One region of the Rhodococcus sp. RS1C4 genome, then DNA from elsewhere that is predicted to be linked to it. Evidence: riboswitches for the same ligand, from Rfam matches in the RefSeq annotation. Region 1 holds a riboswitch; each other region holds the start of a gene.
What was found. Region 1 has a riboswitch for S-adenosylmethionine ahead of CH289_RS13265 (amino acid ABC transporter permease). Riboswitches for the same ligand answer to the same signal wherever they lie in the genome.

Region 1 (3,210 bases):
GGTGCGAGCGTTCACCTCGGTTGCGCTCGCAGCGTTGAATTCGGTCGTGCCGCCTGTTCGTCAGAACGGCGGCGGCCGGTAGCGTTCACGCGCGGTCACGACTGCGCGATGTTCGAGGAATCGTTCTCGGAGGAAAATCGCGTCGGCACGTGCCGTGGGGTCTGTCAGTCGCGCGATGTCACCGAGCGACGGCACGTAGGCAGCCCGATCGGTGTCGGCCACGTCGCCGTATTCGCTGTACTCACCGATGTACGTTTCCCACCACGTGGGTGCATACAGCTCGTCGGGTGGATCGCCGGTGGGGGCGGTCGGTCGGGGCGTGCGTGTGCGTTTGTTCTTGCGCGCGGGTACACCGTTGCCCGGGACCATCACCGTGCCTGCGATCTCGTCGAGAACCGAATTGCATTCCACGCCTTCGAGAGCGGTCATCTTTGCGAACAGAGTGGCCATTCCGTCGGCGCCGTGCTTGATCGATGCGCATGGTTCTTCCGATTCTGTTGCCTTGCGTGCCGCCAGTGCTTCGGCCTCGTTGTAGTCGAACCAGTGCGCCCAGATGCGCTCGCGCAATCGACGGATACTGCACCGACGTGCAGAGGCCAGAACATCTGCTTCGATCCCGCGGACGGTGTTGTCGCTCGCTTTCGACAGCACGAGCGCGATGGTGCGAACCCGTTGATAGTCGAGGTCGCCCGCTCTGAATGCGTCGAGGATGGCCGGGAGTCGCTCCTCCAAATTCCCTGCCCACGATCAGTCTCTCGCGAGTCGCTGTGCGCGACAGAGCAAGAGTCACCGAGGCCTCGCATTCGACGGCTCGCTGCGCGAGTGTCACGTCCGCTTCGCCGCCCTGGCTGTGGATATCCGCCTCGGTGGCCAGCCTGAACTCTCCGAGTGCGTACAGGCCGCGGATCAGTTCGGCCGAAGCTCGGTTTTCGGCCCTGCGTGACTCTGCAAGGCCGTCGAGGATATGCGCAGCCGCGTCGGCCTCGCTCCGTACCCGCTCTTCGATGCCCCCCGGCTTCCCCATGGCTTCGAAGGTACTCGAACAAGTGTTCGATTGCAACGCACTCCGAATAATCCGTCTTCCTGGATGCAAGGTTTGAAATCAGGGTGATTCGAACCCTAACGTCAAGCGCCGCTGCACAAATCGGTTGCGCTGACTTGACGGTTGCACTATCGAGCGAATACATTCCTGTCACCATCCAGAGCGACCGAGAGACCTTGGCTCTACGACGTCGCAGCAACCCCCTGCCTCACGGTAGGTGTGGGTGCTACCGCCAGGACCGATGGAGGACACATGAACAGCGCACCGCTGTACCGGACCGAGTGGCGTCGTCTGCACGTCGACCTGTGCCGTATCGCGACGTACTGCTGTAGCTAGCGCGCTACCCGCATCGCACCACCCCTCGCTCTACTTACCTCGGCAAAGGTTTCGATCATGCATGCTCACACCCGGTGGATCCGGTGACTCAATTGGACGCGCGGCCCGCCGCCGCAGAACCGACCGTCGACGACGAAGATCTGATCGTCGCCAAGAAATGGCACCCGTGGCGCTGGATCGTCAGCGTGGTGGTTCTCGTACTCGTGGCGCAGTTCGTCCACGGTCTGGCCACCAACCCGGGCTGGGATTGGACGACGTTCGCTCAGTACTTCACGGCGGCGTCGGTCATGTCCGCGCTGTGGTTGACGATTCAGCTGACGTTCTGGGGCACGCTGATCGGGTTCGCGATCGGTATCGGTCTTGCTGTCGCTCGGTTGTCCAACAACCCTGTTCTGCAGGTCATTTCGTGGTTCTACATCTGGGCGTTCAGGTCCATTCCGCTGATCGTGCAGCTTCTGTTCTGGTTCAACATCGCGTACCTGTATCAGACATTGACGCTCGGAATTCCCTTCGGTCCTGCGTTCTTCGAGTTCAACGTCAACAACGTCATCAGTGGATCGACGGCCGCGATCATCGGTCTTGCTCTTCATCAGGCTGCGTACTCGGCCGAGATCGTCCGTGCCGGCATCATCTCGGTGGACCAGGGCCAACTCGAAGCCGCTGCCGCGCTGGGTATCCCGAAGCGGCGCGAGTTCTTCAAGATCGTTCTGCCACAGGCGATGCGGGGCATCCTGCCGAATGCCGCGAACGAGGTGATCAGCCTCTTCAAGGGGACCTCGATCGTGTCCGTCATGGCGATCGCCGAGCTGTTCTACCAGGTGCAGGTCATTTACGGCCGTAACGGCCGCGTCGTTCCGTTGCTCATGGTCGCGACGGTCTGGTACATCATCTTGACCTCGGTTCTGTCCGTCGTGCAGTTCTACGTCGAACGGCACTACGCCAAAGGCGCGGTGCGGACCATTCCCCTGACACCGATCCAGAAGATTCGCAAGCGGGTTGCCGAGATCACCGCACCGCCGCGCGGAGGAGCAACGCGATGACGACGCTCGACGCCACCACGCCCACCGAGAACAGCAAGTACGCCGTCGAGGTCCGGGGCGTGCACAAGTCCTACGGACCACTCGAGGTCCTCAAGGGTGTCGACCTCGTCGTCCGGCCCGGTGAGGTGACGGTGATCATCGGTCCCTCCGGGTCGGGCAAGTCGACGCTGTTACGCAGCCTCAACCACCTCGAGAAGGTCGATCAGGGAACGGTCCGTGTCGACGGCGACCTCGTCGGATACCGTCGTCGGGGCAACAAACTGCACGAGCTCAGCAACAAGGACATCCTGAAGCAGCGCTCGCAGATCGGTTTCGTGTTCCAGAACTTCAATCTGTTTCCGCACCTGACCGTTCTCGAGAACGTGCTCGAAGCTCCGGTGTCCGCGCAGAAGCGCAAGCGTGCCGACGTGGAACCCGAGGCGCTCGCCCTTCTCGAGCGCGTCGGGTTGAAGGACAAGGCACACGACTATCCACGACGCCTGTCGGGCGGGCAGCAGCAGCGTGTGGCGATCGCACGCGCACTTGCTCTGCGTCCCAAAGTGATTCTGTTCGACGAACCGACGTCGGCCCTCGACCCCGAGCTGGTCGGAGAGGTACTCGAAGTCATCCGAGGACTGGCCCGTGAAGGCGCGACCCTGGTGATCGTGACCCACGAGGTCGGATTCGCCAAGGAAATCGCCGACACCGTCGTCTTCATGGATGCCGGGCAGGTCGTCGAACGAGGCACTCCTTCCGAACTGCTCGACAATCCACAGGAACCGCGCACCAAAGCTTTTCTCGCGCACGTTCTCT
Region 2 (3,210 bases), on a different contig from region 1:
AGGCCTTCGAGCTCGAGCTTCACCAGGTCGCCGCTGCGGTAGGCGCGGTCCCATCCGAGCGTCGGCATCGGCGCGTACTTCTCGGCGTCCTTGGCCGGGTCGAGATAGCGGGCAAGGCCGACGCCGCCGATCACCAGCTCACCGACTTCGCCGACGGCAACAGGGTGGCCCGACCCGTCGACGACGGCCAGATCCCACCCGTCGAGCGGGAGGCCGATCCGAACGGGTCCCTTGCCGTCCATGATCGACGCGCAGGCGACGACGGTGGCCTCGGTGGGTCCGTAGGTGTTCCACACCTCGCGGCCGTCGACGGCGAGGCGCTCGGCCAGTTCCGGCGGGCACGCTTCTCCGCCGAAGATCAGCAGCCGGACGGCTTCCAACGCGACGGCAGGCCACAGGGCAGCGAGCGTCGGGACGGTCGAGACGACGGAGATGTCGCGGGACACCAGCCACGGCCCGAGATCGAATCCACTGCGCACCAGGGACCGGGGAGCGGGCACCAGGCATGCACCGTGCCGCCACGCCAGCCACATCTCCTCGCACGAGGCGTCGAAAGCCACCGACAAGCCGGCGAGGACACGGTCGCCCGGTCCCAGCGGATCGTCCTGCATGAACATCCGAGCTTCGGCGTCGACGAACGCCGCCGCGTTGCGATGACTGACCGCAACACCCTTCGGGGTGCCGGTGGAGCCGGAGGTGAAGATGACCCACGCGTCGTCGTCGGGAGTCGGGGTCGTCAGAGCATCAGGGGCGGGGGTGTCCTGCTTCTCGGCCGTACCGGCGGCGATACCGCCTGCCGTGACGACGGCGGTCACCTTGGCCTCGCCGAAGACGAGCTCGGCCCGCTCGTCGGGGTCGTCGGCGTCGACCGGCACGTAGGCGGCGCCTGCGTTCAGGATCGACAGAATCGCGACGTACAGGGAGAAGGAACCGGACGGCATCCGGATGCCGACGCGATCGCCGCGCCGGACGCCGGCCCTGGCCAGCCACTGAGCGCCTTCGTCGATGTCCTCGAGCAGTTCGCGGTAGCTGACGGAGACGGTGCCGTCGTCGATGGCCGGTGCGTCGGGAAACTGCGACGTCGTGGACCGCAGGATGTCGATGAGCGTGCGTTCCTGTGGAGCACGCTCACCGCGCAGGAACTCGGGCGGAACCCCGTTGCGGGTGTCGGCCGTTTCCGATGGTGATTGCACAGACAACCGGGTGTCCTTCTTCTCGTGTGGTACCGAAATTCGAACGAACGTCGCGCGTCGTTATCTCATGTTCGGTTGTCCAGAAGGTGAACAGTCTCGGCTGTCCCCTTCCGACACAAGTCGTAGCTCGGCATTGCGCGGATTCTACTAGGAAGTGCCCCGTTCGCCCCTGTCGAAGGGTTTCCTACCTGGGAGGTTGACAATCCCTCGCCGCGTTTGCCATCCTCTTTTCAGGTCATGAGTACCAGCATCGAGCCCCGGCTTGCTGGTCGGCAACCCTCCTCCGCGGTGGGGTGCTCCGGGTGACGACCTGGCTGGCGCCGGAAAACCGGTGCAGCAAGCGCGGACTCGATTTCCGACAGGTACGTCGGGTCCCTTGATCGACAAGGGGTTATTTGTCATGACTGCTGTTCTGAACAACTCGTGTGCGTCTTTCGCGGCCGTCAGCGGAGCTGACCTTCAGGTCCCGTTGGTCGACGGAACGAGTTGCGCATACGCCAATTTCGACTACGCGGCCAGCGCGCCTGCGCTCGCCGAGGTCACCGCACGGATCGCCGAGTTGCTTCCGTACTACTCGAGCGTGCACCGCGGAGCCGGGTACGCATCCCGTGTATGCACGGCTGCGTACGAGAAGGCCCGGGTGACGGTGTCCGATTTCGTGGGCGCACAGCCGGATTCGGTCGTCGTCTTCACCAGGAACACCACGGATTCGCTGAACCTGCTCGCGGGATGTGTACCGGGTGACACCGTGGTGCTGGACATCGAGCACCACGCGAACCTGTTGCCGTGGAGGGATCGTCGCGTTGTGGTCGCCGCCGACTCGATCGCCGAGACGCTGACACGCATCGAGGTCGAGCTGGAGACGAAACCCGCTGCGCTGCTGGCGATCACCGGCGCGTCGAACGTCACCGGAGAGGTGCTGCCGATCCGCGAACTGGCCGAGCTCGCGCACTCGCACGGTGCGCGCATCCTCGTCGACGGCGCGCAGTTGGTGCCGCATCGCCGCATCGACATCGGTGATCTGGGTGTCGACTACCTCGCGTTCTCCGGCCACAAGCTGTACGCGCCGCACGGTGCAGGCGTCCTCGTCGGCAAGCGGGACTGGCTCGACGCGGCCGAGCCATACCTCGCCGGAGGCGGCGCCGTGCGCTCGGTCTCGATCGATCGGACCGAATGGGCGCCGGTGCCCGCACGGCACGAGGCCGGAACTCCGAACGTCCTGGGAGTCGTCGCACTGGCCACGGCATGCGAGGCGCTGGCTCGGCACGAGTCGGCAGGATCGATCTCGCACGAGCGCGAACTGTCCGACCGTCTGCGCGACGGTCTGTCGTCGATCGACGGCGTCGGCCTTCTGACGGTCTGGAACGACGCACCGGACACTGTGGGCATTGTCACATTCACGGTCGACGGGTACGGCCCGGGCGAGATCGCCGCGTACCTGTCGGCAGAGCACGGAATCGGTGTGCGCGACGGCAAGTTCTGCGCGCATCCACTGCTGTCCAGGCTCGGCCACGCAGGCGGGGCCGTACGCGCCAGCCTGGGGCTCGGCAGTTCCGGAGGCGACGTCGACAGGCTGATCGACGCGGTCCGGACCCTCGCAACCGACGGACCGTCCTGGACGTACGAGGAGGACGGCGGATGGTGGAATCCGGTGCCGGATCCCCGCCCGTTCCCCGATCTGGCCGACGGTGCCGCAGGCGTGGGATCCCCATGCGCCACACAAACGGTTAGCATCGCTTCATGACAGCAATTGCTCTGTCGCAGAGCGGACTCTGGTCGGATCGCTACGTCGATCTGTGCCGTACCGCCTCGGGGTCGTGTAGGCGTTCGGGCTAGGCCTCAGCCGTCATATCCCTGCTTGCACCAGAAGGACTTCACCTTCATGTCGAACAGTTCAGCCGTACGCGTAGCACTCGTCCACCCGTCGCAGTGGACCGAAATCACCGACGCAGCCCCCACCGAGACGATCGTGCGGATCGAAGCCGCCGACCTTCGTGAAGGGCAGCAGGCACGAGCT
Region 3 (3,210 bases), on a different contig from region 1:
CGTTCTCGGTGTGGTGTCGGCCGCGGTAGCGAGTTGCCCTATCTGCATGCCTTCAGTCTCAACCATGACCTAGCGTCAAGGTCAATGCCTGAATTCTGCCGCCCTACCCTGAGCCCACACACCACAACGCCCACCGGAGCTCACGTAGTTTCAACCGAGCCGACGCGTTGACCGGTTGAGACCAAGCTGCGTTTCCGTGCCGTCTGACGCTACCTAGGCCCGTCGACTTGAATGCCTCCGGCGTTTGCCTCGTCCACGTCATTTGTCGAAGTGAAGAACTTGTTGAAGACAATCTTCATTTCCTCGACGACGTCGATATGACTCTGCAACACGTCGACCATGTTGTTCTCGCCGCCATCGGCTTTGTCGGCGAAAACCTTCTGCAAGTGAAGTCCCATATTGAAGTCACCCCAGCCGGTAACGTTCCGAAGATCCCTCGCAGTTTTCTGATGCACCTTCAACTTTGCGATGTACTTGTCGCACGCTTCGTAGCAGGCGTGGGCAGCTTCCTCGTTCAGATACAACTGATTGTTGTCTGCAGCAACAGCCAGGGCCTTCCAATAGGTGACCGGTTCTCCAGGATTACTCATCGAGCCCCCTACTTCGGTGCGGCCGGAACCGCAGACTCCAGATCGTTGACGTGCCTCTTCACTACTGCGCAGGCATCCACGCCGTCGTCCATCTCATACAGCGCAGTGAACACCACAACGCCTGGCGGGACATCGATAGCGATCTTGCAGTCTCTGAGCGCATTACCGAACTCGGTAACGTACATGTAGGCATCGCGACCACCGATTGTTAGATCACGGCCGTCACGATTAGAGGGGTCGGCACGGGCTTCGTCGAGCGTGTGCTCAATCGATGACATCACGCTCAGTCCGTAGGGCGAATTCGCGCCCCCTGGAGCGCTGAACACGCACCGCGCCCAGTCCGGAACCTCGATACCGCGACCCCATCCTTCCTGACGGGTGGAGTTGTCCAACCCAGTTGCGTCCACCGCTTCTGGGGTGATGCTGCACGGATCCCAGCGCTCAGCGGCGACGGGACTGCCTTCGACACCCCCGCTGCATCCGGCAAGCAGTGCCGCTACAGCCATTGATGCCGCTATTCGTGTACGCACCCGACCCCCTCGATCACGTCGATCAACAGGTTAGACGCAATGACCATCGAAACGGTTCCGCTTCACCGCAGCGCGGTGACCTACAGGTCGGCCGGTCGTGCGAGGGATCTGACGGTCGACTCGGATGCTCGATATCCGGCCTCGTACATCCATGGCCAGTCGGCGAAGTCTTCCGGGTCGACGACGAGGGACTCGATCCCGCCGTTGCCGAGCCGTTTCGCCGGGTGGGACGGGAAGTCCTCGATCAGGTACTCACGCTGAAGACTCTGCCGGAAGATCAGCCACGTCTCCGGGGTGAAGCCAACGGCTTCCGCTCTTTTGGCGAGATCGATCCACGCGACGATGTTGGTGTAGCCGCCGTCGAGGATGTGTTGCCTTGTCGCGATCATCGCGAAGGTCCCGTACCAGATCGGCGGGTAGTCGAGCAGGGTCCGGCACCACCGTCGTCTGCGTTCCGGCGGGATCGGGTTCCACTTCGCCTGTGCCTCAGCAAGTCCGAATGGATCAGACATGACTCACCTCGTCCCGGAGGTTCGGTACCTCCATCGACTTGCTCGCCGACGGCCGTCGGTCGAGCCGGTTCTTCCCCTGGGGCACCCCTGTCGATGGAGACGGGGTTGCCGGACAGTCGGCCAGGTACCGCTGACTGTCACTCTTGAACCTGCGTCCGAGGATACTCGGCGTCGATGCGGATCAGAAGTCTATTTTTGCGATCCACTGCACTTGGATCGCCAGTCGCACACTGCGAACGGCGTGGTAGCGCTCAAGGTCCGAACGCGCACCCGGCGATCGTCGAAAACCCGATCGCGAAGGCTATTACTTCTGTGCTTTCCAGAATCCCGAGCCAACGCCGCGCTCGCTCGGTCGGCACTTGTGCGGCCAGGCTGTCCGTTGTCGGGAGAACTCGGTGCCGAACGAGGTCGTCGCGACGGGTCGAGAGCAGCCAGGTCGGTGTGCGACCGTCGCGCGCTGCCTTCGACCGCGCACCGCCGGTCAGGGAAACAATGCACTCGAACGATGTCAAGTGTCGCACCTTCGCATTCATCGCCGCCCGGACTACGGACGGCGGGTGCTGGCGATGTCTCGTCGACGTCGGGCACCGGATCACCGGCCAGTTCGAGTCTCAGACAACTCCCAGGGCGACCATTGCGTCGGCGACCTTAATGAATCCGGCGATGTTGGCGCCGTGCACGTAGTCGCCGGGCTTGCCGTATTCCGCTGCTGTTTCGATGGTCCGCGCGTGAATTCCATTCATGATCGCCGCGAGACGTTCGTCGGTGTAGTGGAAGCTCCACGAGTCGCGAGATGCGTTCTGCTGCATCTCGAGTGCTGATGTCGCGACTCCGCCTGCATTGGCGGCCTTTCCTGGAGCGAAGGCAACTCCGGCGTCACGGAACAACTGCACTGCGTCCGGAGTGGTAGGCATGTTCGCACCCTCGGCCACGACGCGCACCTGGTTGTTGATCAACACTTTTGCCGCGTCTGCATCGAGCTCGTTCTGTGTTGCCGACGGGATTGCGACATCGCACGCCACGTCCCAAATCGACCCGTCCGCCGTGAATGTCGCAGCCTTCACGGTGTCGCAATAGGCGCTGATGCGTTCGCGTCGAACTTCCTTGAGATCCTTGAGTAGTTCGAGATCGATTCCATTCGGATCGACGACGTATCCCGACGAATCCGAGCATGCAACGACCTTGCCGCCCAGCTGATGTACTTTCTCGATCGCGTAGATCGCGACGTTGCCCGAGCCGGAGACCACCACGGTTTTGCCGTCGAGCGAGGTCCCGAGGGTTTCCAGCATGTCGGCAACGAAGTAGGCGGCACCGTATCCCGTCGCCTCACGCCGCACCTGAGACCCTCCCCAGGACGTTCCCTTGCCGGTGAGCACTCCCGACTCGTACGAGTTGGTGAGTCGTTTGTATTGGCCGAACAGGTAGCCGATTTCGCGTCCGCCGACGCCGATGTCTCCGGCGGGCACGTCGGTGTATTCGCCGATGTGACGATGCAGCTCGGTCATGAACGACTGACAGAAGCGCATGACCTCGGCGTCGGATCGGCCTTTCGGATCGAAATCCGCGCCGCCTTTCCCG

Region 2: it holds a riboswitch for S-adenosylmethionine, as region 1 does, so the genes downstream of both, CH289_RS12240 (aminotransferase class V-fold PLP-dependent enzyme) here and CH289_RS13265 (amino acid ABC transporter permease) in region 1, are expected to answer to the same signal.
Region 3: it holds a riboswitch for S-adenosylmethionine, as region 1 does, so the genes downstream of both, CH289_RS18155 (mandelate racemase/muconate lactonizing protein) here and CH289_RS13265 (amino acid ABC transporter permease) in region 1, are expected to answer to the same signal.

Annotation. Positions count from the first base shown of each region.
Region 1 covers NZ_NOXZ01000027.1:7,270-10,479, forward strand. Annotated here, with positions in the region: gene CH289_RS13255 (amidohydrolase) at 1-82, shown strand, start outside; gene CH289_RS13260 (DUF222 domain-containing protein) at 61-732, opposite strand; SAM riboswitch class I at 1,193-1,290, shown strand; gene CH289_RS13265 (amino acid ABC transporter permease) at 1,453-2,418, shown strand; gene CH289_RS13270 (amino acid ABC transporter ATP-binding protein) at 2,415-3,210, shown strand, end outside.
Region 2 covers NZ_NOXZ01000023.1:307,423-310,632, forward strand. Annotated here, with positions in the region: gene CH289_RS12235 (Pls/PosA family non-ribosomal peptide synthetase) at 1-1,199, opposite strand, end outside; SAM riboswitch class IV at 1,427-1,542, shown strand; gene CH289_RS12240 (aminotransferase class V-fold PLP-dependent enzyme) at 1,594-2,937, shown strand; gene CH289_RS12245 (hypothetical protein) at 3,076-3,210, shown strand, end outside.
Region 3 covers NZ_NOXZ01000035.1:34,834-38,043, reverse strand. Annotated here, with positions in the region: gene CH289_RS18170 (MerR family transcriptional regulator) at 1-66, opposite strand, end outside; gene CH289_RS18165 (hypothetical protein) at 210-590, opposite strand; gene CH289_RS18160 (DUF3558 family protein) at 599-1,096, opposite strand; gene CH289_RS18155 (mandelate racemase/muconate lactonizing protein) at 1,201-1,632, opposite strand; SAM riboswitch class IV at 1,662-1,781, opposite strand; gene gdhA (NADP-specific glutamate dehydrogenase) at 2,244-3,210, opposite strand, start outside.